DNA from 3 places in the Streptomyces sp. NPDC042102 genome. Region 3 is predicted to be linked to each of the others. Evidence: riboswitches for the same ligand, from Rfam matches in the RefSeq annotation. Region 3 holds a riboswitch; each other region holds the start of a gene.
What was found. A riboswitch is a leader RNA that binds a small molecule or an ion and turns the genes downstream of it on or off. The one in region 3 is predicted to bind cobalamin.
Positions count from the first base shown of each region.

Region 1: it holds a riboswitch for cobalamin, as region 3 does, so the genes downstream of both, metE (5-methyltetrahydropteroyltriglutamate--homocysteine S-methyltransferase) here and ACZ6KO_RS05885 (ABC transporter substrate-binding protein) in region 3, are expected to answer to the same signal.
Region 2: it holds a riboswitch for cobalamin, as region 3 does, so the genes downstream of both, ACZ6KO_RS17955 (energy-coupling factor ABC transporter permease) here and ACZ6KO_RS05885 (ABC transporter substrate-binding protein) in region 3, are expected to answer to the same signal.

Region 1 covers NZ_JBVJDL010000004.1:732,810-742,228, reverse strand. Annotated here, with positions in the region: gene metE (5-methyltetrahydropteroyltriglutamate--homocysteine S-methyltransferase) at 1-1,928, opposite strand, end outside; cobalamin riboswitch at 2,097-2,323, opposite strand; gene ACZ6KO_RS21410 (AfsR/SARP family transcriptional regulator) at 2,542-3,618, shown strand; gene ACZ6KO_RS21405 (PLL family lectin) at 3,682-5,355, shown strand; gene ACZ6KO_RS21400 (alpha/beta hydrolase) at 5,474-6,520, opposite strand; gene ACZ6KO_RS21395 (penicillin acylase family protein) at 6,617-9,085, opposite strand; gene ACZ6KO_RS21390 (alpha/beta hydrolase) at 9,318-9,419, shown strand, end outside.
Region 2 covers NZ_JBVJDL010000003.1:1,019,575-1,028,993, reverse strand. Annotated here, with positions in the region: gene ACZ6KO_RS17985 (DUF5997 family protein) at 1-110, opposite strand, end outside; gene ACZ6KO_RS17980 (LysR substrate-binding domain-containing protein) at 169-990, shown strand; gene ACZ6KO_RS17975 (LuxR C-terminal-related transcriptional regulator) at 1,282-2,214, shown strand; gene ACZ6KO_RS17970 (AMIN-like domain-containing (lipo)protein) at 2,307-2,819, shown strand; gene ACZ6KO_RS17965 (hypothetical protein) at 2,874-3,635, opposite strand; gene ACZ6KO_RS17960 (AfsR/SARP family transcriptional regulator) at 3,860-6,796, shown strand; cobalamin riboswitch at 6,793-7,011, shown strand; gene ACZ6KO_RS17955 (energy-coupling factor ABC transporter permease) at 7,040-7,735, shown strand; gene ACZ6KO_RS17950 (energy-coupling factor ABC transporter substrate-binding protein) at 7,735-8,112, shown strand; gene cbiQ (cobalt ECF transporter T component CbiQ) at 8,117-8,866, shown strand; gene ACZ6KO_RS17940 (energy-coupling factor ABC transporter ATP-binding protein) at 8,863-9,419, shown strand, end outside.
Region 3 covers NZ_JBVJDL010000001.1:1,433,623-1,443,041, reverse strand. Annotated here, with positions in the region: gene ACZ6KO_RS05895 (ABC transporter ATP-binding protein) at 1-614, opposite strand, end outside; gene ACZ6KO_RS05890 (FecCD family ABC transporter permease) at 611-1,636, opposite strand; gene ACZ6KO_RS05885 (ABC transporter substrate-binding protein) at 1,633-2,640, opposite strand; cobalamin riboswitch at 2,677-2,812, opposite strand; gene ACZ6KO_RS05880 (glycoside hydrolase family 18 protein) at 2,911-4,251, shown strand; gene ACZ6KO_RS05875 (aldo/keto reductase) at 4,431-5,330, shown strand; gene ACZ6KO_RS05870 (PfkB family carbohydrate kinase) at 5,603-6,625, opposite strand; gene ACZ6KO_RS05865 (bifunctional 4-hydroxy-2-oxoglutarate aldolase/2-dehydro-3-deoxy-phosphogluconate aldolase) at 6,622-7,260, opposite strand; gene ACZ6KO_RS05860 (IclR family transcriptional regulator) at 7,360-8,145, shown strand; gene ACZ6KO_RS05855 (sigma-70 family RNA polymerase sigma factor) at 8,265-9,419, shown strand, end outside.

The sequences.
Region 1 (9,419 bases), on a different contig from region 3:
CTGAGCCGGAAGGACTCGGTGGCCCAGGCCAGGTACGCGGCGTGGTCGGCGGACCGCAGCGGCAGCGTCTCGCGCAGGGCCGGCTCGTCGACCTGGATGACCGGCGTACCCGCCGCCTCCAGGTCGTTCACCTCGTCGCGCAGGGCGAGGGCCACCTGGCGGGCCGTCTCGCCGAGCGGCTGGTCGTCCCGTACGAAGGACCAGGCGAGCATGGTGACGGGGCCGGTCAGCATGCCCTTGACCGGCTTGGCGGTCTGCGCCTGCGCGTACGTCGTCCAGCGCACGGTCATCGGCTCGGGGCGGGAGATGTCACCGGCCAGGACCGGCGGGCGCACGTACCGGGTGCCGTACGACTGGACCCAGCCGTGCTGCGTGGCGACGTAGCCGGTGAGCTGCTCGGCGAAGTACTGCACCATGTCGTTGCGTTCGGGTTCGCCGTGCACGAGGACGTCGATGCCGGTCTTCTCCTGGAAGGAGATCACCTCGCGGATCTCGTTCTCGATCCGCTCCTCGTACCCGGCCCTGTCGATCCGGCCGGCCCGCAGGTCGGCGCGGGCCACGCGCAGCTCGTCGGTCTGCGGGAACGAGCCGATGGTGGTGGTCGGCAGCACGGGCAGGCCGAGGTGGGCGCGCTGGGCCGCGGCGCGCTCGGTGTACGGCTGGGAGCGCCGGCCGTCCGCGTCGGTGATCGCGGCGGTACGGGACCGGACCGCCGGGTCGTGGGTGATGGCGGAGCCGGCACGGGACGCCAGGTCGGCGCGGTTCGCGGCGAGTTCGGCGGCGATGGTGTCGGTGCCCTGGGCGAGGCCGCGGGCGAGGGTGGCGATCTCGGCGGTCTTCTGGCGGGCGAAGGCCAGCCAGCGCCGGATCTGCGGGTCGATGTCGCGCTCGGCGGCGGCGTCCAGCGGGACGTGCAGGAGCGAGCACGACGCGGCGACGTCGACCCGGTCGGCCAGCCCGAGCAGGGTGCCCAGGGTGGTCAGGGACTTCTGGTAGTCGTTGATCCAGACGTTGCGGCCGTCGACCACGCCCGCCACCAGCCGCTTGCCCGGCAGCCCGCCGACCGCGGCGAGGGCGTCCAGGTTCGCGGCCGCGGAGTCGGTGAAGTCGAGGGCCAGGCCCTCGACGGGTGCGGCCGCGAGGACCTGGAGGGCGTCGCCGAGCCGGTCGAAATAGGAGGCGACCAGCAGCTTCGGCCGGTCGGCGGCCGCTCCCAGCTCGCGGTAGGCGCGCGCGGCGGCGTTCAGCTCGGCCGGGGTGCGGTCCTGCACCAGGGCGGGCTCGTCCAGCTGCACCCACTCGGCGCCGGCGGCGCGCAGGTCGGCCAGCACCTGGGCGTAGACGGGCAGCAGCCGGTCCAGCAGGGTCAGGGGCTCGAAGTCGGCTGCCACGCCCGGGGCGGGCTTGGCGAGCAGCAGATAGGTGACCGGGCCGACGAGGACCGGGCGGGCGGTGTGCCCGAGAGCCAGGGCCTCCTTCAGTTCGGCGACCTGCTTGGCGGAGTCGGCGGTGAAGACGGTGCGGGGGCCGAGCTCGGGGACCAGGTAGTGGTAGTTGGTGTCGAACCACTTGGTCATCTCCAGCGGGGCGACGTCCTGGGTGCCGCGCGCCATCGCGAAGTAGCCGTCGAGGGCGTCGGCCTCGACCGCCGCACGGTGGCGCGCGGGGACGGCGCCGACCATGACACTGGTGTCCAGGACGTGGTCGTAGTACGAGAAGTCGCCGGTCGGCACCTCGTGGATGCCGGCCTCGGCCAGCTGCCGCCAGTGGGTACGGCGCAGGCCCGCCGCCGTGTCCCGGAGGGCGCCGGCGGTGACGCGGCCCTTCCAGTAGCCCTCGATGGCCTTCTTCAGTTCGCGGTTCTGCCCCTGGCGGGGGTAGCCGTACACGGTGGCTCGTGCTGCCGCGGCTGCGGGCTTCGCTGTCACGGAACTCTCCTTCGCGAGATGTGTCCAGAAACGTCCCGGAGACGGGACGCGGACGCGAAGGAACGACAGAACGCGCGGACCACGCCGCGGTGGACCACCGCACGTGCCGCTCGCCTTGTACGCCGACCCGCCCACGAGGTCACCGGGATCTCCGTACGCGGAAACGGTTCCGCGCACGGGCAACGGGCAGGTCTTCGGACTCGCGGGCACGCCGGCCTCTGCCGAGGCAGGCCCCTACTGGCCGTCGCTTCCCAGGACCGGTCTGGCGGTCCCAGTGCGTATGACGGCGGTCGTTCCCGCTCACCGCTGCGGGGCAGTCCCGGATTCCCACCGGGTTCCCTCTTACGACGCATCCCGCCTGGCGGACGGGGCGAACCAGCTGCCCCGCCAGCCTAGAGGCCCGGATCGCTCAGCGGCGAGCATGTGTCCAACATCCGGACGTCGCCGAGGGCAATCTCCCCGCCGGGAGCCCGACTTCCCGTTCCGGAAGGGGCCGGGGCTCCGTCGCCGCGCGTGTCACTCCGGATCGTTCCGGATGCCTTCCCCCGCGCGACGCCCCCTACGTTGTCGACGGCGCCCGCCCGACCGACCAGCAGGGAGCCGGGGAGCAGTGATGCCGACGACCGCCGCCACGGACCGCCCGACCGCCGCCGCCCTCGGGCGGCAGGAGCGCGAGGTGCTCGCCGCGGTCGGGTGCGGCCTGCGGGACGACGAGATCGCCGCCGCCCTCGCCGTCCCGGAGGGCGTCGTCGCCGCGGACCTCGCGCGGATCCTCGTCAAGCTGGGCTTGCGCGACCGGGCCGCCGCCATCGTGCACGCCTTCGACAGCGGCCTGATCGTTCCCGGACGCGGCCCCCGCACCCGGCCGGCGAGCCCCGCGGCGCCGGCCGGCCCGAGGGTACGGATCTCGCTGCTCGGGCCCCTGCGGGCCTCCCGGGACGGGCGCCCACTGGAGCTCGGGCACCTCCGGCAGCAAGCCGTGCTCGCGGCGCTGGCGTTCAGCACGGGCCGGACGCTCAGCCGTCGGGAACTCCTCGACGACGTCTGGGGGATGGAGCCGCCCGCCACCAACGTGATCCCGGTCTACGTCTACCGACTGCGCAAGGCCCTGCGCCTCGGGGACGACCCGGACTCCGTCATCGAACGCGCCCGGTGCGGCTACAGGCTGGTCTCCGACGCCGTCGACGTCGACGTGGCGCACATGGAGGAACTGGTCACCGGCGTCGCGGCGGCCGAGCGCGCGGGCGAGCGGGCCGAGGCGGTCCGGCTGTGCGCCCAGGCGCTGGCGCTGTTCCGCGGAGAACCCCTGGCCGGCGTGCCCGGGCCGCTCGCCGAACTGGAGCGGCTGAGGCTGACCGAGCGCCGGATCGCCATCGCCCGGCGGAAGGCCGAGTGGCAACTGCGGCTCGGCCGGGGCGCGGACGCGATCGCCGAGCTGTTCCCCCTGACCGCGGCGCACCCCCTGGACGAGCAGCTGGCCGCGACGCTGATGCGCGCGCTGTACCTCGACGGCCGCCAGGCCGACGCCCTGACCGTCTTCGACGTCGCCCGCCGCCGCCTCGCCGACGAGCTGGGCGTACCTCCGAGCCGGCTGCTGCGCCGCACGCGGCTGACGATCCTGCGCGGCGACGACGCCCTCGGCCCGGGGCCTTCCGGCAACGCCGCGACCGCGCGGCGCCGTCACCCGTAGCCCGGCCGCGCCCCTCCCTTCCCCGCCCCCCGCGCACCACTTCCCACGACAGAGAGGCACACCATGGCCGGAACAGGCCTGTCCCGCATGCTCTCCAGACTCGCCGTCATCACCGGCTTATGGGCCCTGCTCATAGGCCTGACCGCCCCGGCCGGCCTCGCCCGCGCCGTGCCCGTCCCGGGACCGGGTGACGACCGGTACGGCGTCTCCCGGTACTTCATGGGTCCGGAGGGGACGGTGAGGGGCATGGTCATCCCCACCGTCCCGTGTGATCCGGCCGGCCCGTCGGCCACCGACGCCGTCATGGCCGACCAGCTCAACCCGCAGCTGAACGCGAAGATGGCCGGCCATCTCGACGCGTACAGGATCTCCTGTGCCCGCATGGTCACGCAGGCGGTGAAGGACCGCGGGCTGAGCCCGAGGGCCGCGACGATCTCCATCGCCACGATCATCGTCGAGGCCAGCATGAACAACTACTCCGCGGCCGTCGACCACACCAGCCTCGGACTGTTCCAGCAGCAGGACTGGTGGGGCAGCCGCGAGCAGCGGCTGGACCCGACCTACGCCACCAACGCCTTCCTCGACGCGATGGAGCGGCAGTTCCCCGGCGGCTCCTGGAACAACTACGAGATCGGCCACGTCGCCTGGAACGTCCAGCAGCCGCGCGAGGACCTGCGCCACCTGTACGGCATCCAAGCCGGCGACGCGGCGCTGCTGGCCAACGCGCTGTGGGCGGGGACGAGCGGCGGGCCCGAGCACCCGTACGCCTCGGGCCGGGTGGTCGCAGGACGGTCGGCGGACGGCCGCCTCGAAGCCTTCGCCGCCGGCGCCGACGGCGTGTACCACGCATGGCAGACCTCGGTGAACGGCGCCTGGTCGCCGTGGCGCTTCGCGGGCGGTCCGCGCAACGCGCAGCTGGCGGTGGCGTCCAACGCGGACGGCCGGCTGGAGCTGTTCGCGCTGTCGGACAGCACGTTCGACCACATGTGGCAGACCGGGCCCAGCGCGGGGTGGTCCGCCTGGGCGAACTTCGGCACCGGAGGGTACCGGGTGGCGGCGGGCACCAACGCCGACGGCCGTATCGAGGTGTTCGCCTCCAACGCGGGCGGTGTGTTCCACCGCTGGCAGAACGCCCCCAGCGGCGGTTGGGCCGCCTGGGAGGGCACCGGCGGCGGCCCGGCCAACGCCCGCCTCGCCATGGAGAACGCGCCGGACGGCCGGCTCGAGGTGTTCGCGCTGTCGGACGCGACGTTCGGGCACCTGTACCAGACCGGCGTCAACGGCGGCTGGTCCGCCTGGGAGGACTTCGGCACCGGCGGAAAGGCCGTCGCCGTCAGCCACAACCAGGACGGCCGGCTCGAGGTGTTCGCGTCCAACGCCACCGGTGTGTTCCACCGCTGGCAGACCGGCCCGACCTCGTGGTCCGCGTGGACGGGCACCGGCGGGATCCCCGACGCCGAGCTGGCCACCTCGCGGTCGGTGGACGGCCGCGTCGAGGTGTTCGCGATCAACGCCACCACCGCGAGCCACGCCTGGCAGACCGGTCCGAACGCGGCGTACGCGCAGTGGGAGACGTTCGGTGGCGGTGGCACGACGATCGGTGCGGGCAACAACGCCGACGGACGCGTCGAGGTGTTCGGCACCAGCCACGCCGGTGTCTACCACCGGTGGCAGACCGGCTTCGCCAGCTGGTCGGAATGGGGCTGGCTGAACGACTCCGGTCCCGCGATCAACTAGGCACGGCACGGCACGGCACGGCACGGCCCTGCACGGACACGGCCCGTGCCCCGGCGACGGCAGTGCGCTCGTCGCCGGGGCCCCGGGCCGGGCCCGTACCGCCGGAGGCGGATCCGGATCAGGAGGCGAACGCCCGCTCCAGCCGGGGGATCAGGTCCCGCAGGGACTCCTCCCAACAGCCGCCGTTGTGGCCGCCGTTGCACTGGGTGCCCCAGCCCGCACCGTCGCCGTAGTTGACGTAGTAGTACGACATGCCCTGGGCGTCCATCGCGTTCTTGACGTGCTTGGCCGCGCCTTCGAGCCAGAACTCGATGTCGGTCGGCGAGCCGCCGCCGTTGCCGACGTACACGGAGACACCGACACCGCCGGCCTTGAGCCGGTCCATGTGCTGCGACGGATCGACCTCGTTCCACCGCCAGTCGGCGTTGAACACCGGGTACGGCGAGCCGAACGCGGCGTCACTGTCGACGCCCGGCTTGTACGGGGAGTCGGCGGGGTCGCAGACACCGGACGCCGAGCCGCAGATGGCGCCCTGCGCGTCGATGAGCGAGGCGACGACGGCCAGCCGCAGGTCCATGGACCTGACCGACAGGTCGATGTCGCCGGACAGGGAGGCGGTCTGGCTGAACAGGTCGGGGCGGGCCTGGGCGTAGCGCAAGGCCCCGAAGCCGCCCATGGAGACGCCGGCCACGGCCCGCGCCTTCTTGGTGGCGACGGTCCGCAGGTTGGCGTCGATGAACGGGATCACCTGCTTGAGGTGGAAGTTCTCCCAGTTCTGGGCGCCTGCCGCCGTCCTCTGGTTCAGCCAGTTCGCGTACCAGCCGCGGGCACCGCCGTCCGGAATGACGGTGATCATGGAGTTCGACATGGACAGCGCCGGGTAGTTCTGCTGGACCGGGTCGTCGGGCGAGCCGTGCAGGAAGTACATCACCGGGTAGCGCCTGCCCGGGTCGTCGTAGTAGCCGCTCGGCAGGATGATCTTGATGTGCTGCTCGCCGGCGACCTCGGGCGTGGTCACCGTGAGGTAGAAGTTGAGGGAGCTGCCCTTCGCCGGGCCGACCTGGGTCAGCCCGAAGCCGTTCGCCATCGGCGGTGGCGCGGTGCCGCCGTCGGCAGCCTGTACCGCACCCGCCGGCGCGACCATGGCCGCCACGGCGGCGAGCATCCAGGCCGCGAGCACGCGCCACCCTTTCATCCGTCCAATCACCGTGTTCTCCTTCCTGATCTCTCGGGTGTTCTTTCAGTTCGCCCTGCGGAACTCTCAGTTCAGGACCTTGATCTGCAGGTGCGGTGAAGCCGCGATCTGTTCCTCGGTGAATCGCTCGGTCACCCACTCTCCGGCCGAGAACAGCCTCGTCTGGTCGGCGTAGTGCGGTGAATTCGGGTCGGCCGACTGGGAGTAGGCCATGACGGACAGGGCCTGGGGCGGGCCGTCGGCGGTGAACCGGACCTGCTGGACGAAACTCGACCCGTACACGATGTCGAACTTTCCGTCGACCTGGCCCGGAGTGATCACGTTCAGCACGCCCAGCTGGCCGATCGCGCCGTGGATCGGGATCTGTTCGCCACCGCGGCTGACCTTCTGGACGTCCGACAGCCGGGCGTTCAACGGAATGCCCGCCTTGCGCAGCGCGAGAACGGCCCGGCCGAGCGCGTCCCGGACGGCGGAACTCCCGGAATCCAGCGAATTCGGCGTGTGCACCGGGTCCCTGGGATCGAAGGGAACCCGCCACGGCAGCTTCTCGATCCCCTGCCCGCCCTGCAGGAAGGACCAGTAGTTCGCGAACAGCCACGATCCCCTGCTGTCCGACGTGTAGTCGTGACTCTTCCAGGCGGCCAGGATCGGACACGCCTCGCTCACGTTGACCAGGGTGCCGTCCACCAGGACGAGCCCGAAGGGGACGCTCTGGCACATCGACACCGTGGCGCCCAGGGCCAGGTCGGCCGCCCTGCTGTTGTCGGCGAACAGCAACCGCCCCATGGTCTCCGGGGTGAAGCCCCTGCCCGGCAGTCCGTCGGTGCCGTTGATGCGGCGCTGCGCGGTCAGGATGAGCTCCTGGGTGCGCAGTGAGCGCGGCGCCGCGCTGTCGCCCATCACCCGGGGGAAGGCCAGCGGCTGCTCGGGGTTGGCCAGCCAGGGGCTGTCGTTGGCGTTGCCCACGAAGTCGGTGCGGATCAGGCGCGGTTGCTTCTTCGGGTCGAGGAGTCCCGGCGCGACCGCGTTCGGGTCGTCGGGCCAGTCGCACGCGCTGCGCTTGCCGTCGAAGACGGAGATCGGCGGGACGGTCGGCAGCCGCAGCGTCTGGTGGAACAGCAGCTTGCCGGTCTCCGTGAGACACGACCGGGCGTGCTCGTCGGTGATGTTCGGGGTGGCCTGGATGTCCGCGTACAGGGCGTTGCCCTGGCGATCGGAGGCGACGGTGTTGAAGAAGGGCACGCCCTGCGTGCTCTCCAGTGTGTCGACGACCTCGTGGACGTCCCGGGCCTGGTCGAGGCGGAACCAGGTGTTCAGCGCGCGCAGGTTGTCCATGTTCACGTCGCGCACCGCGTGCGCGCTGACCACCCAGGGCAGGGGAACGCCCTGCAGGGAGGTGGTGACCGGGCCGTAGCGGGTGGACCACAAGGTCCTGGTGACCTTGGAGTGGGTGCCGTCGGCGTTGCGCACGTCGACGGTGACCTGCTGCGAGGTCATCCGCTCCCAGGCGCCGTCCACCAGGTACATGGTGGGGTTCAGCGGATCCACCTGTACGTCGAAGAGCCCGAACGGGGCGACGGTGGCGACCGTGTGGCTCCAGGCGACGTTCTCGTTGTAGCCGATGTTGATCGCGGGGAGCCCCAGCAGGCTGGCCCCGGAGACGTTGACCTTGCCCGGGATCGTCAGCTGGCTCTGCCACATGCGGTTCTTGCCCTGCCAGGGGAAGTGCGGGTTGGCCAGCAGCATGCTCGTGCCGCCGGACACGCCCTGCGATCCGACCGCCAGCGCGTTGCTGCCCATGCTCTGTTCACGGCTCACGGCCATCGCGTCACGGATCTTCTCCGCGGTCGCGGCGGGCGAGGGCGCCGGCTCCGCGGCGGCGGCCGACGCGCCCGGGGGTGCCGCGTTCACGATGCCGTCCAGCAGCGCGTCGGCGCTGCCCATGATGATCTCGGCATGGGCGTGCCGGTAGACGTCCAGCTCCGTGATGGGCCGCACCCAGGCCGCGCCGCGACAGGCCGGGTCGGAGAGGTTCTCCACGCCCGTCTCGGCCAGGTACCGGTTGTATCCCTGGACGTAGCCGCGGATGCCCTCCACCACCTCCGGGGCGGGGCCCTCGGGTGCGGGCCGGGCGAGGAGCCGCTCCACCACCCGGTCGTCCTTGAGCCGCTGGAAGTACAGGTCGCTGTTGAGGTTGGTGGTGGTGTTCTGGTTCTGGCCGGGGCTCGCCCTGCCCGCGGGCCCCAGGAAGCGGGACCTCTGGGCGTCGACCATCAGATAGGTGTCGGCCAGGGTGCAGATGTTGTCCTTGGCCGCCGCATACCCGTAGCCCGTGCCCAGGCCCTCCCAGTCCGCGGCGACGATGTGCGGGATGCCGTACTCGGTGTAGCGGATCGTCGCCTTCGGCGGCTGCTGCCGCGGCTCGGCGGCGGCCGGCTTCCCGGCCGGCGATCCCGTGGCCGCCATCGTGCCCATCACCGCCACGGCGGCCAGGACCACCATCGGCAGCCTCGCTCCGCGTCTCCTCCGTGCCATCGAGCCGTCCTTCCCCTGGGGTACGGGCCTTGGTCCGAACGCGGACACGCTAGGGAGGGGCGATGAAATCCCGATGACACACCAGGCCCTAGCCGACGAGCCCGCGGCCTGTCAGTCCGTAACCTTCCGGAGTCCCCCCGCGCGCCGGCGTTGCTACCTTCCAGACGCCCGTTCCCACGGCGTTTTCCCGCCGCATCGGACACCACGCCGCACTCCCGACCAGGAGGACACGTTGAGCGCGCAGCAGCCCACCCGCAGGAGCATCCTGAAGTCCGCCGGAGGCCTCTCGGCCGCTCTGGCCCTCGGCGCCGGAGGCGTCCTCGCGGGCGCGTCC
Region 2 (9,419 bases), on a different contig from region 3:
CGCGAGACGACGCCCTCCTGGAACTCGGCGGGGGTGGCCTCGAGGTACACACCCAGCTTCTTCGCCGCGGTCGCGGGCTTCATCGTCTGGGTGGTCTGGTGCGACGTCATGGTGCCAAGGGTATCGAGCATGTGAGCTAGGTCCGACCACGGCCGGTAACCTGGCCGGGTGACAGGCTCGGATGCATCTCCTTCGTTCCGGCTCGCGTACGTCCCGGGAGTGACGCCCAGCAAGTGGGTGCGGATCTGGAACGAGCGGCTGCCCGACGTCCCCCTGGCCCTGGTCCAGGTGACCGCGGCCGAGTCCTTCGGCGTGCTGCGCGACGGCGGCGCCGACGCGGCCTTCGTCCGGCTGCCGGTCGACGGTGCGGACCTGAGCGCGATCCCCCTCTACACCGAGACCACGGTCGTGGTGATCCCCAAGGACCACGTGCTGATGGCGGCCGAGGAGGTGTCCGCGGCGGACCTGGCCGACGAGATCGTGCTGCATCCCCTCGACGACACCCTCGACTGGGAGCGTCCGCCGGGCCGGCCCGCCTTCGAGCGGCCCGCCAGCACGGCCGACGCCGTCGAGCTGGTGGCGGCGGGCGTGGGCGTGCTCGTCGTACCGCAGTCGCTGGCCCGTCTGCACCACCGCAAGGACCTCACCTACCGGCCGCTGACGGACGTCCCCGCCTCGCGCGTCGCGCTGTCGTGGCCGGAGGAGAAGACCACCGACCTGGTGGAGGACTTCATCGGGATCGTGCGCGGGCGCACGGTCAACAGTTCCCGGGGGCGCAGGCCGGAGCAGGGCAAGGAACAGGCCAAGGAGCAGCCGAAGGCCAAGGCCAAGGCGCAGCCGGGCCGGGGACGGGCGAAGGACGGGCGGGGCGCCGCAGCGGGCAAGGGGGCCGCGCAGGGCGGTGGCCGTGGTGGTTCCGGCGCGCCCAAGGGTGCCAAGGGCGCCAAGGGGGCCAGGCCCGCCAAGCGCGGCAAGCCCCGCCGCCCGTAGTCGTCCGGGCGGACGGCCTCCGGGGCCCCGGCAGGCGTAGAGCCCGCCCTTCCGCGTTCGGGTGGCACGGAAAGGCGGGCCCGCCGCATGCGCCCGTCCGGAAAAGGGGAAATTCGGGCTTCCGGACCGGGCGGTGTTCCCCCGTGCGTCCATGGTGCCGCCGGTCACCGGGGTGAACACGGTCCGGCCACATGTACGAATGTAATCTGCACAGTTGTGAAGCATGTCGAAGCCGGTACACGTGCGTGCGAATGCGACAACTCGGCCGAGGGGAAGCCCTGTTCCCGGGCCATGCGCGGCTACGAGCGGCTCCTGGCCGCCGGTTCGCTGCCGGCCGCGGACGTGCCCCCGTGCCTGTGGGACCTGCACCTGGTCACCGAGGACGCCACCGCGCCGGGACAGGCCGTGCCCGTCCCGCCCGAGGTCGCGTCGTTCTCGGCGCTGCACGCGATGGAGAGCCGAATCGCGGCGCAGCAGCGCACCCTGTGGTCGACGCGGGCCACCCTGGCCGCCTTCCGGGAGACGTACGAGCACAGCCGCCGCCGGGAGCAGGGACAGCTGACCCTGCTGAACGGTGACGAGGTGATCGACAACGCGCTGGCCGCAGCGGTCGACGGCTGCCGCGAGGAACTGCTGACCGCGCACCCCGGCGGCACCCGGCCCGAGAACACGCTGCGGGCGGCGGTGGCACGGGACGTACGGATGCTGCGGCGCGGCGTGTCGCAGCGGACGATCTACCAGCACACCATCCGCGGCCACCAGCCGACACTCGCCTACATCGAGCGGGTCACCGAGGCCGGGGCGCAGGTACGGACCCTGACCGAGGTCTTCGAGCGGATGATCATCGCGGACCGGGAGACGGCGTTCATCCCGGGGGACGAGACCGACAGGCGCAGCTCCGCCCTCCAGATCCGGGACCCGCACGTGGTGCGGTTCCTGGTCGCCACGTTCGAGAACGCCTGGGCGCGGGCGACGGAGGTGCGCCCCGCCACCGCCCCGGCCCGGCAGCCCGCCGTCACCTCCGAGTTGCAGCTGGCGATCCTCCAGGCCGTCGTCGGCGGCGAGACGGACGACTCGATCGCCCGTCGCCTGGGCATGAGCCGGCGCACCGTCGCCGAGCACATCCGCAAGGTCTCCGTCCAGCTCGGCAGCGGCAGCCGCGCCCAGCTGGGCTTTCTGCTGGCGACCTCCGAGCTGCTGCGGCCGCCGGCCGACGGCGTCTGACATCCGTCCGGCCGGGCGTGCAACCGTTCGGGCCCGCCACGTGTCTTCCCCGATGTCACCACTGTCCCGATATCTGCCCATCGGGGGACGTCATGCATCGTCGTCTACGTCGTCAGCAGCTCGTGGCACTGACCACGGGCGCCCTTCTCACCGCCGGCCTCGCGCTCGCCGTGCCGGCCTCGGCGGCACCCGCCGCCAGGGCCTCGACCACCCCCCTGGTGGTCAACGCGCGCTGGGGCACGCACTGCACGTTCGACCGGGTCGTCATCGACATCCAGGGCACCATCCCGGAGACCACCGTCACCGAGGTGCCCGAACTGGTCTACGACGGGTCCGGCCACCCGGTCCCGCTGCCCGGGAAGTACTTCCTGGAGATCCGCCTGCACCCCGCCGCCGCGCACAACGACGCGGGGCAGTCCGTCTACAAGGGCCCGCATCTGATCAAGCTCAACCTGCCCAAGCTCAAGGGCCTGGCCATGACCGGCGACTACGAGGGGTACGTCACCTTCGGCACCGCCTTCGCCACCAAGCCCCAGTTCAGCACGTTCAAGCTGCACAACCCCGAGCGCTTCGTGGTCGACGTCGCGCACCCGAACACCTGCTGAGCCGTCCGCGCATCGGAGGGCCCGGGGTGTCGCACACCCCGGGCCTCTCTCCCGTCAGGCCGGCCGGATCCGCATCATGGTCGGGTCCCCGTTCCCGAACCAGTCCTGCGCGCAGGAGTAGCGGCCGGGTGCGGCCGCGCCGACCAGGCCGAGGCAGGCCGCCATGGCCCGCTGCCCGTAGGCGTTGGGGTGCATGGACTCCTCCAGCGTCCCCTGGGTGTCGGCGTGGTCCAGGAAGCGGAACCATTCCGCGCGGCGCGGGTCGGGTCCGCCCTGCCCCACCTGTGCCACGCCGAGCGAGCACACCTCGTGGCCGGCGAGCGCGTCCCGCAGGTCGAGGAAGTCCGTACCGCGGGCGGTGGCCACCGACTTGACCAGGTCGCCGATCCGCGGGACGACCGCGTCCTGCTTCTTCCAGCACAGCCGGGAGAAGTACCAGTCGTACGCGCAGTCGCCGATGATCGTGCCGAAGCCGAGGTCGTTGCCGCCGACGGCGCCGCTCGCGCCGTAGACCCGGCCCGGGTCGTAGCCGGATCCGGTCCAGGCCCGGTCGGTGCCGTTGCGGGAGGCGGCGTACCGGTCGGTGTTGCCGAGCCAGCGGCCGCCCTCGCCGGAGATGAAGCTGTCGCCCATGGCGACGGCGACGGCCGGCCCGCCGGGCACGGCGGCCCCGGAGGAGCCGGGGGGTGCCGTGATCGCGGCCGGGCCGGGCGCGCGGCCGGCGTGGGCGTCGGGTGCCGTCAGCCCGGCCAGGCCGAGCAGCGCGACGGTCAGCAGCGCGGCGCCCCGGGAGGCGGTGCGCGTGCGGGTACGCATGGGGGTCGTCCTCTCGTCCGTGCGGGGTGGGAAGGGGCGCCGTTCCACCCGGGGAGGCCGGCGGGGCCGGGACCCGGCCACCCCCGCGTCCCCCGTGCGCCCGGCGCCCCGCGACGACGGCGAGGAGTGTGGAGGAACCCCTGCGCCGGCCGCGTGGAAGGACGTTACGATCGGCGCCCACCGGCAGCCCGTCCGCCGGCCACTCGTCCGCCACGGAGTGCGCCATGCCCTTGGTCTTCGCCCTGCTGGGTCCGGTCCAGGTGACCCTGGACGGGCGGCCGTTGCCGCTCGGCGGGCCGCGCGGCCGACGGGTGCTGGCGGCGCTGCTGCTGGAGGCCGGGCGGGCGGTCCCAGTGGCGGGACTCGCACGGGCGGTGTGGGACGACGCGCCCGCCACGGCCCGCGAGCAGCTGCACAACGTCGCCGCGTCGCTGCGCCGGCTGCTGGCGGGTACGGGTGCCACGGTGACCCGCTCGGAGGCGGGCCTCACCCTGGAGCCGGGCCCGGCGGTGCTGGACGTACGGGAGTTCGCCCGGCTGCGGGCGGCGGCCGGGACGGCGCCCGCGGCCGAGGCCCGGCCGCTGCTCGCCGGAGCCCTGGAGCTGTGGCGGGGCCCGGCGCTGGGCGGGCTGGCCGGGCGGCTGTTCGAGGCCGCCGCGGCCCGGCTGGAGGAGGAGCGGCTCGACTGTCTGGAACGGCGCCTGGCCGCCGACCTGGAGCTGGGCCGGCACGCCGAGGTGTGCGGCGAACTCGCCTCCCTCACCGCCGAACACCCGCTGCGCGAACGCCTGGTGGAGCTGCGCATGCTGGCCCTGTACCGGTCGGGCCGGCGCGGCGAGGCGCTCGACTGCTTCACCCGGGCCCGGCGCAGCCTCGCGGACGCGACGGGACTCGACCCGCGGCCCGAACTCCACGCCCTGTACGGCGCGTTACTGGCGGACGCCCCGCCCCCGCACCCCGCCCCGGACCCGCCGCCCGGGCCGCCGCCGCCCGCGCCGCTCGGCGCGGTCGTGGCCCCCGTCCCGCCGGCACCCGTCGCCCCTGTGCCCGCCCAACTGCCGCCCGCGACCGAGGCCTTCGTCGGACGCGTCGTGGAGGCCGCCGCCCTGGTGCCCGCCCTGCGCGCGGCCGGCGGCGGCGTGTGCGTGGTCACCGGGCAGGCCGGGATCGGGAAGACCGCACTCGCGGTCGAGGTCGCCCGGGGCGTGCGCGAGGACTTCCCCGACGGGCAGCTGTTCGTCGATCTGCGCGGGGCGGACCAGGGGGCCGCCGACCCCGCCGAGGTGCTGGCCGGGTTCCTGCGCGGGCTCGGCGTGGACGGGGCGTGCGTGCCCGCCGGAGCCGGGGAGCGGGCCGCGCTCTACCGGAGCCTGCTGGCCGGCCGGCGGGTGCTGGTCGTCCTCGACAACGCCGCCGGGGAGGAGCAGGTACGGGCGCTGCTGCCGGGCCCCGCCGGTTCGGGCTGCGCGGTGCTGGTCACCAGCCGGCACCGGCTGACCGGGCTGGACCGGCGCCTCGCGCTCACCCTGCCGGTGCTGGCCGAGGCCGACGCCCTCGGTCTGCTGGGCCGGGTCGTGGGGCACCGGCGGGTCGCCGGGGAGACCGGGGCGGCGCGCGAACTGGTCGCGCTGTGCGGCCGGCTGCCGCTGGCCCTGCGCGTGGTCGCCGCCCGGCTCGCCGCCGCCCCGCACCGCGAACTGGCGCGCCTGGCGGCGCGGCTGCGCGACGAGCGCGGGCGGCTGGACGAGCTCGCGCACCACGGGGCCGACGTCCGGGCCGGGCTGCGGCTGAGCTACCGGGCGCTGCCCGCCGAGGCCCGCGCCCTGCTGCGCGCGCTGGCCGTGCTGGACGCGCCGGACTGTGCCGGCTGGGTCGCCGCCGCCCTCCTCGACCGGCCCCCGGCGCGCGCCGAGGAGGCCCTGGACGCCCTGGTCGGCGCCCATCTGCTGGAGGTCGCCGGGCGGGACGAGGCCGGGCAGCTGCGCTACCGCCTGCACGACCTGGTCCGCGCCTTCGGCCGCGAACTGGCCGCCCCCGGACCGGCGGACGCGGCGCTGCGCCGGGCGCTCGGCTGCTGGGTCGCCCTGGTCCGCGCGGGCCGCCGGGCCCACCAGGGGCTGGACTACCCGGGCCTGGGCCGCATGGCCGCCGGGTGGGAGCCCGAGCCGGGCGTGCTGGCGCTGGTCCGGGCGGAGCCGGTGCGCTGGCTGGGGGCCGAGCGGGAGGCGCTGGTGGCGACCGTACGGCAGGCGGCCGCCGTCGATCCGTACGCCTGCCGGGAGCTGGCCGCCGCCGGGGAGTACCTCTTCGACCTGCGCAGCGACCTGACGGGGTGGCAGACGGTGCAGGAGAGCGCGCTCGCCGCCGCGCTGGCGGCCGGTGACCGGACCGGTCAGGCCCTGATGCTGGTGGGACTGGGCCGGCTGCGGGCCTGCCGGGTGGAGTGGGGGCCGGCGCGCGAGACGGTCGCGGCCGGGGAGCGCCTGTTCGAGGAGCTGGGGGACGCGCACGGGGCGGCGTACGCGGGCTGGGTGCTGGCGTACCTGGACCGGGTGCAGGGCCGGCTCCCCGAGGCGCTGGAGCGCTGCCGGAGGATCGCCCCCGTCTTCGAGGCGGCCGGCGACCGGTACGGGCACGCGCACGCGCTGCGCGGGATCGGCCAGGTGCTGCTCGCCGGGGGCGACAGCGCCCGCGCCCTCGACGTGCTGCGCGAGGCCCTGGCCGTCGCGGTGCGCGGCGGCGCCGCCTGGCCCCGGATGTGCATGCTGCGCTGGGTCGCCGACGCGCAGCTCGTACGCGGCCGGCTGGCGGAGGCGGCGGCCGGTTTCCGGGAGGTGCTGGCCCATACGGAGGGCTCCGGCGACCTCGCCGGGCAGTCGGCGGCCCGGATCGGGCTCGGCCGGATCGCCCTGGAGCGGGGCGACACGGCGCAGGCGCTGCGGCAGCTGCGGGCCGCGGACGAGCTGGGCCGGCGCTCCGGGCAGACCCTGGTGCACGCCCTCGCCGTACCGCCGCTGGCCCGGGCGCTGCTCGCGGCGGGCGAGACGGCCGCCGCGCGGGCCCTGCTGGAGGAGGCCCAGGAGGGCTGCCGCCGGATGAACGCACGGCCGTTGCTCGAGCAACTGCGGGCGGCGCTGGCCGCGGTGCCGTCCGTGCCGTAGGGTCAACAGGCCTTGGTGTTCGGGAAACCGGTGGAAAACCGGTGCGGCCCTCGCCACTGTGATCGGGAAGTCCGGCTCCTCCCCCTGCCCGCGGCAGGGGACCCCCCAGCGGGAAGCCACTGGGCGGCGGCGGGATGATCCGCACCGCCTGGGAAGGCGGAGCCAGGGCATCAGTACCCGTGAGCCAGGAGACCGGCCGGGGTGCGTTGTCCATCCACGAGGTGCTGGAGAGGTCTCCCGCTCATGCATATAGCCGAGGGGTTCCTGCCCCCTTTGCACGCGGCCGCCTGGGGCGCCGCGTCCGCTCCCTTCGTCGTCCACGGCGTCCGCGCGCTGACCCGTGAAGTGAAGGCGAACCCGGAGAGCACCCTGCTCCTCGGCGCGTCCGGGGCCTTCACTTTCGTCCTGTCCGCGCTGAAGATCCCGTCCGTCACGGGCAGTTGCTCGCACCCGACCGGGACGGGGCTCGGCGCGATCCTCTTCCGGCCACCGGTCATGGCGGTGCTCGGGACGATCACCCTGCTCTTCCAGGCACTGCTGCTGGCGCACGGCGGCCTGACCACGCTCGGCGCGAACGTCTTCTCGATGGCGATCGCCGGCCCGTGGGCGGGGTACGCGGTCTACCGGCTGCTGCGCAGGTCCGGCGTCCCGCTCATGGTGACCGTCTTCTTCGGCGCGTTCTTCGCCGACCTGGTCACGTACTGCGTCACCAGCGTGCAGCTGGCGCTGGCGTTCCCCGACCCGGGCTCCGGTTTCGCGGGCGCGCTCGCGAAGTTCGGGGGGATCTTCGCGGTGACGCAGATCCCGCTGGCGGTCAGCGAGGGCCTGCTGACGGTGCTGGTGATGCGGCTGCTGATGCGGTCCAGCAAGGCGGACCTGATCCGGCTGGGCGTCGCGAAGCTCACCGGGTCGAAGTCGAAGCAGGAGGCGGCGGTCTGATGTCGAGGAACGCGAAGATCAACACCCTGCTGCTGCTCCTGGTGGCGGCGCTGGCCGTGCTCCCGCTCGCGCTGGGGCTGGGCGAGGGCAAGGAGGAGCCGTTCACGGGCGCGGACGCGCAGGCGGAGGCGGCGATCACCGAGCTGAAGCCGGATTACGAGCCGTGGTTCTCGCCGCTGTACGAACCCCCGTCCGCGGAGATCGAGTCGGCGCTGTTCGCCCTCCAGGCGGCGATCGGCGCGGGCGTGCTCGCGTACTACTTCGGGCTGCGCAAGGGCCGCCGCCAGGGCGCGGCGGAGGCGGCCGGTACGACGGGGACGGCGGGCGCCGGGGAGAGCGCCGCCGTGACCGCGGCGGCCGGGTCCGCGGAGTCCTGAGCCCGTGCTCCCCATCGACGCCGCCGCGCACAGCAGCCGCTGGCGGGGCCGTCACCCGTTGGAGAAGGCCCTGCTGGGGCTGGGTCTGACGGTGACGGCCGTCTGCCTGCCGCCGTGGCCCGGCGCCCCGCTGGTGGGCGCGGCCACCCTGGCCGTGCTGCTGGGCCCGGCGGGGGTGGGCCGGCGGCAGCTGTGGCGGGCCTTCCGCATTCCGCTGGGCTTCTGCTGCACGGGCGCCGTGCCGCTGCTGTTCGCGGTGGGCGGCCCGGCGGGCTGGGTCGCGCCGGCCCCGGACGGGCCGCGGCTGGCCGCGGAGTTGCTGCTGCGCACCTCGGCGGCCTCGCTCGGCGTGCTGCTGTTCGCCTTCACCACACCGATGTCGGACGTGCTGCCGCGGCTGGTACGGGCGGGGGTGCCGGCGCCGGTCGTGGACGTGGCGCTGGTGATGTACCGGATCGCCTTCCTGCTCCTGGACTCGCTGGCCAAGGTGCGCCGGGCGCAGGCCGCCCGGCTGGGGCACACCCACCGGGCGGCGGTGTGGCGTTCGCTGGCCGGACTGGCGGCGACCTCCTTCGTCCGGGCCTTCGACCGCGCCGCGCGGCTCCAGGACGGGCTGGCGGGCCGGGGGTACGACGGGACGCTGCGCGTCCTGGTGCCGCCGGCCACCCTGTCGTGGCGGTTCCTGGCCGCGTCGGGGGCGCTGCTGAGCGTGGTGGTGGCCACGACGTACGTACTGAAAGGGCTGTATCTGTGACGCCGTTGGTGGAACTGTCGGGCGCGGGGTTCGCGTACGAGGACGGGCCGCCGGTGCTCAGCGGCGTCGGCCTCGCGCTGCGCGAGGGCCGGGCGCTGGCCCTGCTGGGCCGCAACGGCAGCGGCAAGACCACGCTGATGCGGCTGCTGAGCGGCGGGCTGCGTCCGGCGTCGGGCGCGCTGTCCCTGGACGGTGTGCCGGTCTCCTACGACCGGGCGGGCCTGACGCGGCTGCGCACGTCGGTGCAGCTGGTGGTCCAGGACCCCGACGACCAGCTGTTCGCGGCGTCGGTGGAACAGGACGTGTCGTTCGGGCCGATGAACCTGGGGCTGCCCCGGGAAGAGGTCCGGGCGCGGGTCGAGGCCGCCCTGGCGGCCCTGGACATCACGCACCTGCGGGACCGCCCCACCCATCTGCTCTCCTTCGGCCAGCGCAAGCGGGCGGCGATCGCGGGGGCGGTGGCGATGCGGCCGCGCGTCCTGATCCTGGACGAGCCGACGGCCGGGCTGGACCCGGACGGCCAGGAGCGGCTGCTGGACACCCTCGGCGCGCT
Region 3 (9,419 bases):
CAGAAGGAGGCGGCCAGATTGAGGTCGTGCAGCACCAGCAGGCCGGTGGCGGGCAGGGCGCGGACCAGGGCCAGGATCTCCAGCTGGTAGCGGATGTCCAGGTGGTTCGTCGGCTCGTCCAGGGCCAGCAGGCCCGGGTCCTGGACCAGGGCCCGGGCCACCAGGGCCCGTTGCCGCTCGCCGCCGGAGAGCGCGTCGAAACGCCGCCCGTCCAAGTGGTCGGCGCCGACCGTCCGCAGGGCCTCGGCGACGCGTACGCGGTCGTCCTCGCCGTCCGTCTCCCAGAACCGTTTGTGCGGGCTGCGGCCCATCGCGACGACCTCACGGACCGTCAGCCCGAGGGTGCCGCCCGCGTCCTGCGGGACGACCGCCACCCGCCGGGCCCGTTCCTTGACGGTGAGCGCGGCGGCGTCCGCTCCGTCCAGCAGCACCCGGCCGGACGTGGGCCGCAGGGCGCCGTAGACGCAGCGCAGGAGTGTGGTCTTGCCGCTGCCGTTGGGGCCGACCACGCCGACCGTCTCGCCGGGGCGTGCGGCGAGGTCGGCGCCGTGCAGCAGGGTGTGGCCGTCGGTCTCGTACCGTACGGCGTCCAGCCGCAGTTCCGCGGGTTTCATCCGGTGATCCCCTCCACCCGGGTGGACCGCCGCAGCAGCCACAGGAAGAACGGTCCGCCGGCCAGCGCGGTGACCACCCCGACGGGTATCTCCTCGGGCGCGGCGGCGGTGCGGGCGAGCAGGTCGGCCAGGGTCAGGAACACCGCACCGCCAAGTGCGGCCACCGGCAGCAGCGCCCGGTGCCCGGCGCCGACCAGCATGCGCGCGGCGTGCGGAATCATCAGGCCCACGAAGCCGATCGCCCCGCTGTAGGCCACCAGCACCCCGATGACCAGCGAGGTGAGGACGAACACGGCGGCCCGGAAGCGCCCGGTGTCCAGGCCCAGGGTCCGCGCGCCCTCCTCGCCGGCCAGCAGCAGGTCCAGCGGCCGGGCGAGCGCGAGCAGCAGGCCGGTGCCGACGGCCAGGGCGGCGGCGGGCAGGGCCAGTTCGTCCCAGCGGGCCCCGCCGAGTCCGCCCAGCGTCCAGAACAGCACCGACCGGACCTGGTCGGCCTCGGCGGCGAGCACCAGCACCAGGCTGGTCAGGGCCGACAGGATGTACTGGACGGCGACCCCGGCCAGGATCAGCCGGCCGGTGGTCATGGTGCCGCCGCGCCGGGCCATCGCGTACACGGCGACGAGCGCGCCCATCGCCCCGGCGAACGCGGCGAGAGGCAGGCTCAGGCTGGTGGCCACGCCCGCGCCGACGCCGAGCACGAGGACCAGGACCGCCCCGGCCGAGGCCCCCGAGGAGGCGCCGAGCAGGAACGGATCGGCGAGCTGGTTGCGTACGAGGGCCTGCAGTACGGTGCCGGACACCGCGAGCCCGGCGCCGACGACGGCCCCGAGCAGCACGCGCGGCATCCGCACGTCCCACACGATGGAGGCGAAGGCACCGGTGCGTTCCCCGCCGAGCACGATGTCGAGCACCCGGCCGGGAGCGATCCTGACCGGCCCGAGCGCCAGCCCGGCCACGGCGGAGGCGGCGAGCGCGGCCGTGAGCAGGACGAGCACGAGGGCGACGGGTGTGCGCGCCCTCACGCGGCGTCGGGGTGCAGGCCGCCGGCCAGGGACTCGACGGCGTCGGCGACGCGGACGCCGAGGACGGCCGAGGACAGCGGCAGCACCACGAACTTCTTGTCCCGGATCGCGGGAACCTGCGCGAGGGCCGGGTCGTTCAGCAGGCGCTGCTTCTTGGCCTCGACGCTCGTGCCGCCGTAGTCGTAGATGAGGACGACCTCGGGCTTGCGTGCGATGACCTGCTCCCAGGACACGTCCCCGAAGGTGTCCTTGAGGTCGGCGAACACGTTCGTGCCGCCGGCCAGGGAGACGATCTCGTTGCCGATGCCCTGGCCGCCGGAGGTGGAGGCGGCGCCCTCGCCGGAGTCGTACACGAAGACGGCGGGCCGGGGCTTGTCCTTCACCCGGGCGGTGACGGCGTCGATGCGGCGCTGTTCGTCCTCGATCAGGCGGGCGCCGCGCTCGGGGACGCCGAAGGTGTGGGCGACCTCGGTGATCTCGGTCTTGAGCTGGGCCAGTCCTACGGGTCCGTCGGTGCAGTACTCCACGTTCAGACGGGTGTTGATGCCGCTCTTCTGCAGGCCCTCGCGGTCGCGGCCCTGTGCCTTGTCGAACGCGCTGCGGTAGCCGCCGTAGACGAAGTCGGGCTCGGCGCCCAGCAGCAGTTCCTTCGAGGGGTACTCCTTCGCGAGCACCTCGATCTTCCCGTAGGCGCCCTGGTAGCGGGGCAGGACCGCGTCGTCGAGGTAGGCGGTGGCGGCCGTCCGGTCCTCGAGGCCGAGGGCGAGGAGGAGTTCGGTGGCGTGCTGGTTCATGGTGACGGCGCGGCGGGGCGGGGCCGTGAAGGTCGTGCTCACGCCGCAGTTGGTGACGGTGTACGGGAATCCGTCCGCCGGGGCCGCCGCGGCGGGGCCGTCGCCGGCGGGGGCTCCCGCGCACGCGGTCAGGGGCATCAGGAGCGCGAGGGGCGCGAGCGTACGCAGTGCGGCACGGCGGGCGCGGGCACGGGCACGGGACAGCGGCATGGCGAAGCCTCTCCGGGGGATCCTCGTCCCCTGGTCGACGTGAGGAGGCGGTGCGTCAGTGTCTGACTCCCGGAACCCGTCGGGGATCCGGTCACAGTGGCGGGACCGCACCGGAATCGCACCGGTTTCCTGTCCTGCACCGCCTGGGGTGACGCGGCCCAGTCTGCCAGACGCCTCCGCGGGCCCGGCCCTCTTGACCCATCTGGTCCAGACCAATAGTTTCCGGGGTGCACAGCGCACGTCCATTGCCCGCATCCGCAAAGGAAGCCCATGCGCCGCAGCATGCTCGGCAGGCTGGCCGTCGCCGCCGCCTGTTCCTTCTCCCTGCTGGCCGCGTTCGCGCCCGCCGCCGGCGCCGCCGCCGACACCGGCCCCGACCGGGACCGCGACCACGGCCGCTCGTACAAGCGCGTCGGATACTTCACCCAATGGGGCGTCTACGGCCGGGACTTCCAGGTCCAGGACCTCGACACCAACGGCACCGCCGGCAAGCTCACCCACATCAACTACGCCTTCGGGAACGTCGGCCCGGACGGCAGGTGCTTCACCGGCAACGTGCCGGGCGAGGCCGACGCCTGGGCCGACTACGTCCGTCCGCTGGCCGCGGCCGACTCCGTCGACGGAGTGGCCGACGACGCCCAGCAGCCGCTCGCCGGGAACTTCAACCAGCTGCGTGAGCTCAAAGCCAGGCACCCGGGCCTGAAGGTGCTCATCTCGCTGGGCGGCTGGAGCTGGTCCACCCACTTCTCGGACGCCGCCCGCACCCCCGCCTCGCGCAAGGCGTTCGTCTCGTCCTGCATCGACCTGTACATCAAGGGGAACCTGCCGCAGGACGGCGCCCGCGGCGGCGCGGGCGCGGCCGCCGGGCTCTTCGACGGCATCGACCTCGACTGGGAGTGGCCGGGGTCGGCCGGGGACACGGACACCACGTACCGGCCGGAGGACAAGCGGAACTTCACCGAGCTGGTGCGGGAGTTCCGCACCCAGCTGGATGCGTACGGACGCACCCAGCAGCGGAGGTACGAGCTGAGCGCCTTCGTGCCGACCGCCCCCGCCAAGATCGACGCGGGTTTCGAGGTCCGCCGGATCATGCGCGACCTGGACTTCGTCACGCTCCAGGGGTACGACTTCCACGTCTCCGGCGAGCCACGGACCGCCCAGCAGTCCGCCCTGTACGCCCGGGACGACTTCAGCGTGGACGGCACCGTCGAGGCCTGGAAGCGGCGGGGCGCTCCCGCGCACAAACTGGTGATGGGCATGCCCTTCTACGGGCAGGGCTGGACCGGGGTCGGCGGCGGCGGGGACGGGATGGGGCAGCCCGCGGCCGGCCCCGCGCCGGCCACCTGGGCGGCCGGGTACGAGGACTACAAGGCGCTGAGGAAGCTGGCGGACTCGGGCGCGTACACGGTGCACCGGGACCGGCGCGGCGGACACGCGTGGCTGTTCGACGGCACCACCCTGTGGACGTACGACGACCCGCAGGTGCTGCGGGCGAAGTCGGCGTACGTGCGGGAACACGGGCTGGGCGGCGCGATGTTCTGGTCGCTGGACGGGGACACCGCCGACGGCGAGCTGATGACGGCCGTGGACCGCGGCCTGCGGGGGCGCTGACCCCCCTTCCGATCGGACGCCGCCGGGCCGCCGACACTGCTCCGGCCCGGCGGTGTTCCCTGTCCGGGAACCGGCTCGCGCGGTGCGCGGCGGGCCCGCGATCCGGGGCCGGGCCGGGCCCCGATCGCGGTTGTCCACAGGGTCCGGCACCTTTCGGAAAGTGGTGCCAGACTGCGGACATGACCAATGAAACGATCACTGCGGATGTCGCCGGCACCTGGAAGCTCGGCGATCTGACCGTCCATCGGATCGGTTACGGGGCGATGCGTCTGACCCATCTGGCGGACGGGACCCCCTCCGACCGTGAGCGGGTGGCCGGCGTGCTGCGCCGGGCGCTCGAGCTCGGCGTCGACCACATCGACACGGCCTCCTTCTACTTCTCCGCGACGCGCTCCGCCAACGAGCTGATCAACAGCGTGCTGGCGCCCTATGCGGACGAGCTGGTCATCACGACCAAGGTGGGTCCCGGCCGGGACCCCGCCGGGGACTGGTGGTGGGCGACGCCCGGGCAGCTGCGGGGCCAGGTCGAGGAGAACCTGCGCCAGTTGGGGCGGGACCACCTGGACGTGGTCAATCTGCGGATAGCGCGCAACCAGGCCGACGAGTCGATCGCCGAGCACTTCGGCGCGCTCGCCGAGCTGCGCGATGCCGGGCTCATCCGGCACCTGGGGATATCCCATGTCCGGCCCTTCCAGTTGGCCGAGGCCATGGCGATCGCGCCGGTGGTCTGCGTGCAGAACGCCTACGGGGTGGGAGCCGGCGCCGAGGACCGCGCCTTCGTCGACGCGTGCGGCGCGCAGGGGATCGCGTTCGTGCCGTTCTTCGCCATCGCCGGCACGGGCAGGGAGGCGGGCGTGACGGGCGAGGACGGCGCCGAGGTCCGCACCGTCGCCCGCGCCCACGGGGCGTCGCCCGCGCAGATCCGGCTCGCCTGGACCCTGAGCCGGGGGCCGCACGTCCTGGCGATACCGGGGACCGGAAACCCGCGGCACCTGGAGGAGAACATCGCGGCGGGGGCCATCCGGCTGTCCGAGGAGGAGGTGTCGCTGCTGGACTCGGTGGCAGCCCCCGCCGCCTGACCACCACCCGCCCGTGCCGGGGCCGGGGCCAGAGCCGGGCCCGGGCTCGCCGCCAGGGGTGAGCCAACAGATTTCGGCCACGGATCTGTTGCTTGGCTGAAACCAGTGCAATGCTGTGACCGCGGTGACTTCTCCGACCCCCGAGGAGAGGTCCGAGGCCGCCGCCCGGGCACCCCCGGCCCGGGCGCGGCCGCCGCGCCCCGCTCCCTCCCGGCTCCCCACGGGAGGGTCCCCCTTGGCAGGCCGCCCGGTCCCCCCGGGCGCCCGGACCGTCACCGGCCGGGCACCGTGGCCGCGCGATGGGCGGTGGCGAGTGCCGAGGTCGCCGTGAAGGCGGGGACGTGGCCCGTGCCGCCGCGGGCGCCGACCGAGAGAGAAGCGGCCGCCATGCCGTAGGCGACGGCGTCCCCGAGGGAGTCCCCCAGCGCGAGACGGGCCGTCGTCGTGCCCATGAAGCAGTCACCGGCCCCGGTCGCGTCGACCGGAGCGGGGTTCGCCGGGACGGGCAGGGACGTGACCGTGGCGCCGTCGTGCAGGAGCAGCGCGTCGGCACCGGTGGTGACGGCGACGGCCCGGGCGCCCAGGCGGCGGCAGCGGTCGGCGGCGGCGCGCGGATCGGCGGTGCCGACCAGGGCGAGGGCGTCCGCCGGGCAGGAGGTCTTCAGCAGACCGGCCAGCGGGGCGATCCGGGCCAGCAGGGCCCGGGCGGCGGCGCGGTCGGTGAGCCGGGGACGGAAGTTGAGGTCGTAGCTGAGGTGTCCCCCGGCGCGGTGCACGGCCTCGGCGGCGGCGACGACCGCGTCCCGGCTGCTGGGCGAGAGCGCGCCGGTGATGCCACTGGTGATGAGCGCCGTGGAGCGGGTGAGGAGGTGGCGCCAGGACGCGATGTGGCCGGGAGAGAGGGTGGAACCGGCGCTGTGGGCGCGCCAGTAGACGAACTCCCGGTCGCCCCCGGTGTCGGCGCACAGCAGATAGGCCCCGTTGGGACGCGGGGCGCGGTGGACGTGGGTGATGTCGACGCCCAGGTCGGCGGCCCGCTCCAGCAACGGGACGCTGAGCTCGTCGTCGCCGACGACGGCGAGCAGTGCGGTCCGCGCCCCGGCCGCGACGGCGGCGGCCGCCGCGTTCAGGGCGTCACCGGAGTAGGCGATCCGGGCGGCGGTCCCGTCGGCGGCGTCCCGCAGGGCGGCGTCGGCATGGATCTCGACCAGTACCTCGCCGAGGACGAGGACGTCGTAGGCGGGAGCGACGGGGGCGGCAGCGGGGCGGGCCGCGGAGGCCGGGGGCGTGGTCATCGCCGTGGGGCGCATGAGGGGCAGGGGCAGGGCAGGGACAGCTCGGTGAAGACGGCGGCCAGTTCGGCCGGGTCGGCGGGGAGGCCGGCGCCGATGCCGACGGCGGCGGCCCCGGCCGCGAGCCACTCGTGGACCTCGGCGGGCCGGATCCCGCCGGTGGGGATGATCAGCGCCTCGGGGAGCACGGCCTTGAGGGAACGGATGAACCGGGGGCCGCCGACGTGCGCCGGGAAGACCTTGGCGGAGCCGCCGCGGCGCGCGGCGGCCGCGATCTCGCCGGGCGTGAAGCCTCCTTCGACGAACACCGCACCACGCCGGTCGGCGACCTCCCGGACCTCGGGCGCCGGGTGCGGCGATACGAGAAAGCCGGCCCCGGCGTCCAGGGCGGCCTCGGCCTGCGCGGCGGCGGTGACCGTGCCGACGCCGATGAGGGCCGGGCGGCCGTGCCGGTCGGCCAGCGACACGGTGCGGGCGACGGCGCCGTCCCAGCCGGGGGTCGACGTGGTGAGTTCCACGGCACGGCAGCCGGCGGCCAGCAGCGCGGTGGTGCGGGCGACGGCGCCGTCCGCGTCGGCGTCGCGCAGGACCGGCAGCAGCCGCTGGGCGGCCAGCACCGCGTACGGGTGACAGGACACCAGATCCCCCCTCCCCCTTTGTTCCACGTAGTGGAACTGGGTACCTTGTACCGGAACTTGCTGTTGCAGACGATACCCACCAGGGGAGTTCACGAGTCAATGGACGACGCGTCCCGCACCCCCCGGACCGGCGGTCGCGGCCGCACCTCGGCGGCCGGCACGGCGCTGGAGAAGTCGATGCGCGTCCTGGAGGCGGTGGCCGCGCCGGGCGGCCCGCACCGGCTCACCGAGGTGACGGCCGCCGCCGCGGTCCCCAAGTCGAGCACGCACCGGATCCTGGGCGCCCTCGTCGAGCAGGGCTTCGCAACCGTCGAGGGCGGCAGCCGCTACGGCGCCGGGCCGCGGCTGCGCGCCCTCGCGGCGCAGGTGTCGGGAGCCGAAGCGGCCGGTGTGGAACCCGTCCTGGAGCGGTTGCAGCGGGCCACCGGTCAGACCGTGCACCTCGCGCTGCACAGCGGCGAGAGCATCACCTACATCCGCAAGCTGGAGGGCGACCAGCCGTTCCGGACCGCGTCGCGCATCGGCATGCGGATGCCGCTGCACTCGACCGCGATCGGCAAGAGCGTCCTGGCGCGGCTGCCCGCCGAGGAGGTGTCGCAGCTGATCGAGGCGGCCGGACTGGCGCGCCGGACCGCGCGGACCCTGACCACCGCCGCGGCGCTGGAGGCGGACCTGGCCCTGGCACGCGAGCGCGGGTTCGCGCTGGACGACGAGGAGAACGAGCCGTCCATCCGGTGCATCGGCGCCGCGATCGTGGACGCACAGGACCGCCCGGTCGGCGGCGTGAGCGTCACCACCGTCACCTTCCTCGTCACCCGCGAGCAGATCGAGGCGTACGCCCCGGCCCTGTGCGCGGCCGCGGAGGCACTGGCGCCCCTGCTGTGAAATCCGGCGCGGGAAACCGGCGCAGGAATCCGTCGCAAGAAAGTGTTATCCCACCCGCACTCGACGGTCTCCCAGGTATTGGGCATCATCGACCGGCCGGCACGGACAGGGAACATCACATGAGTACACAGCACACGGCGGAGCTCGTCAGCGCGGCTCGCGCGGGTGATCCGCGCGCCCAGGACGAGCTCGTGGCCTCGCACCTGCCGCTCGTCTACAACGTCGTGGGGCGGGCCCTGAACGGCTCGGTCGACGTCGACGACGTGGTCCAGGACACGATGCTGCGGGCGCTCGACGGCCTGGGCTCGCTGCGTTCCGACGAGAGCTTCCGCTCCTGGCTGGTCGCGATAGCGATGAACCGCGTCCGCGCGCACTGGCAGGCCGCCCGCCCCTACGCCGAGGGCGGCCTGGACGAGGCCGGGGACGTCGCCGACCCCGGTGCCGACTTCGTGGACCTGACCGTCGTCAAGCTGCAGCTGGCCGGCCAGCGGCGCGAGACGGCCCGCGCCACGCGCTGGCTGGAGCCGGACGACCGGGCGCTGCTGTCGCTGTGGTGGCTGGAGTGCGCCGGGGAGCTCACCCGCGCGGAGGTCGCCCGGGCGCTGGAACTGCCGCAGCAGCACACGGCCGTGCGGGTGCAGCGGATGAAGGCTCAGCTGGAGGCGGCGCGCGTGGTGGAGCGGGCGCTGGAGGCGAACCCGCCGTGCGACATCCTGCGCGGGGTGCTGATGACCTGGGACGGGCGGCCGTCGGCGCTGTGGCGCAAGCGGATCGCCCGGCACGCGCGCGAGTGCGTGCGCTGCTCGGGCCTGTGGAGCGGGCTGATGCCGGCGGAGGGTCTGCTGGCGGGCCTGGCGCTGGTACCGGTCGGGGCGGCGCTGCTGGCGGGCGTACGCGCGGGCGCCGGTCTGGCCCCGGCCGGGGCGGCGTACGCGGCCGGGACGGCCGCGGGTTCCCACGATGCCCCCGGATACGGCGCCCCGGGCGCCCCCTGGACTCCCGGCGACCCCGGATTCGCGGATGCCGCGACCCAGATCAGCCCGGCCGTGACCGGGGCGGCGCCGAGTGGATCGGCGGGCGCCGCGGCGGAGGGCGGGCGGGCGGCCGCCCGGGACCGGCACCGCGCCGGTGAGGACGCAGGCGGCCGCGGGGCGCTGCGCAAGCGGCGCCAGAACCGGCGCCGCGTGATCGGCGGCGCGGTGGTCGCCGCCTGCGTCGCGGGCGGCGGCCTCGTCTACCTGGCCACCCGGCCCGGCTCCGGCGCGACCGAGGCC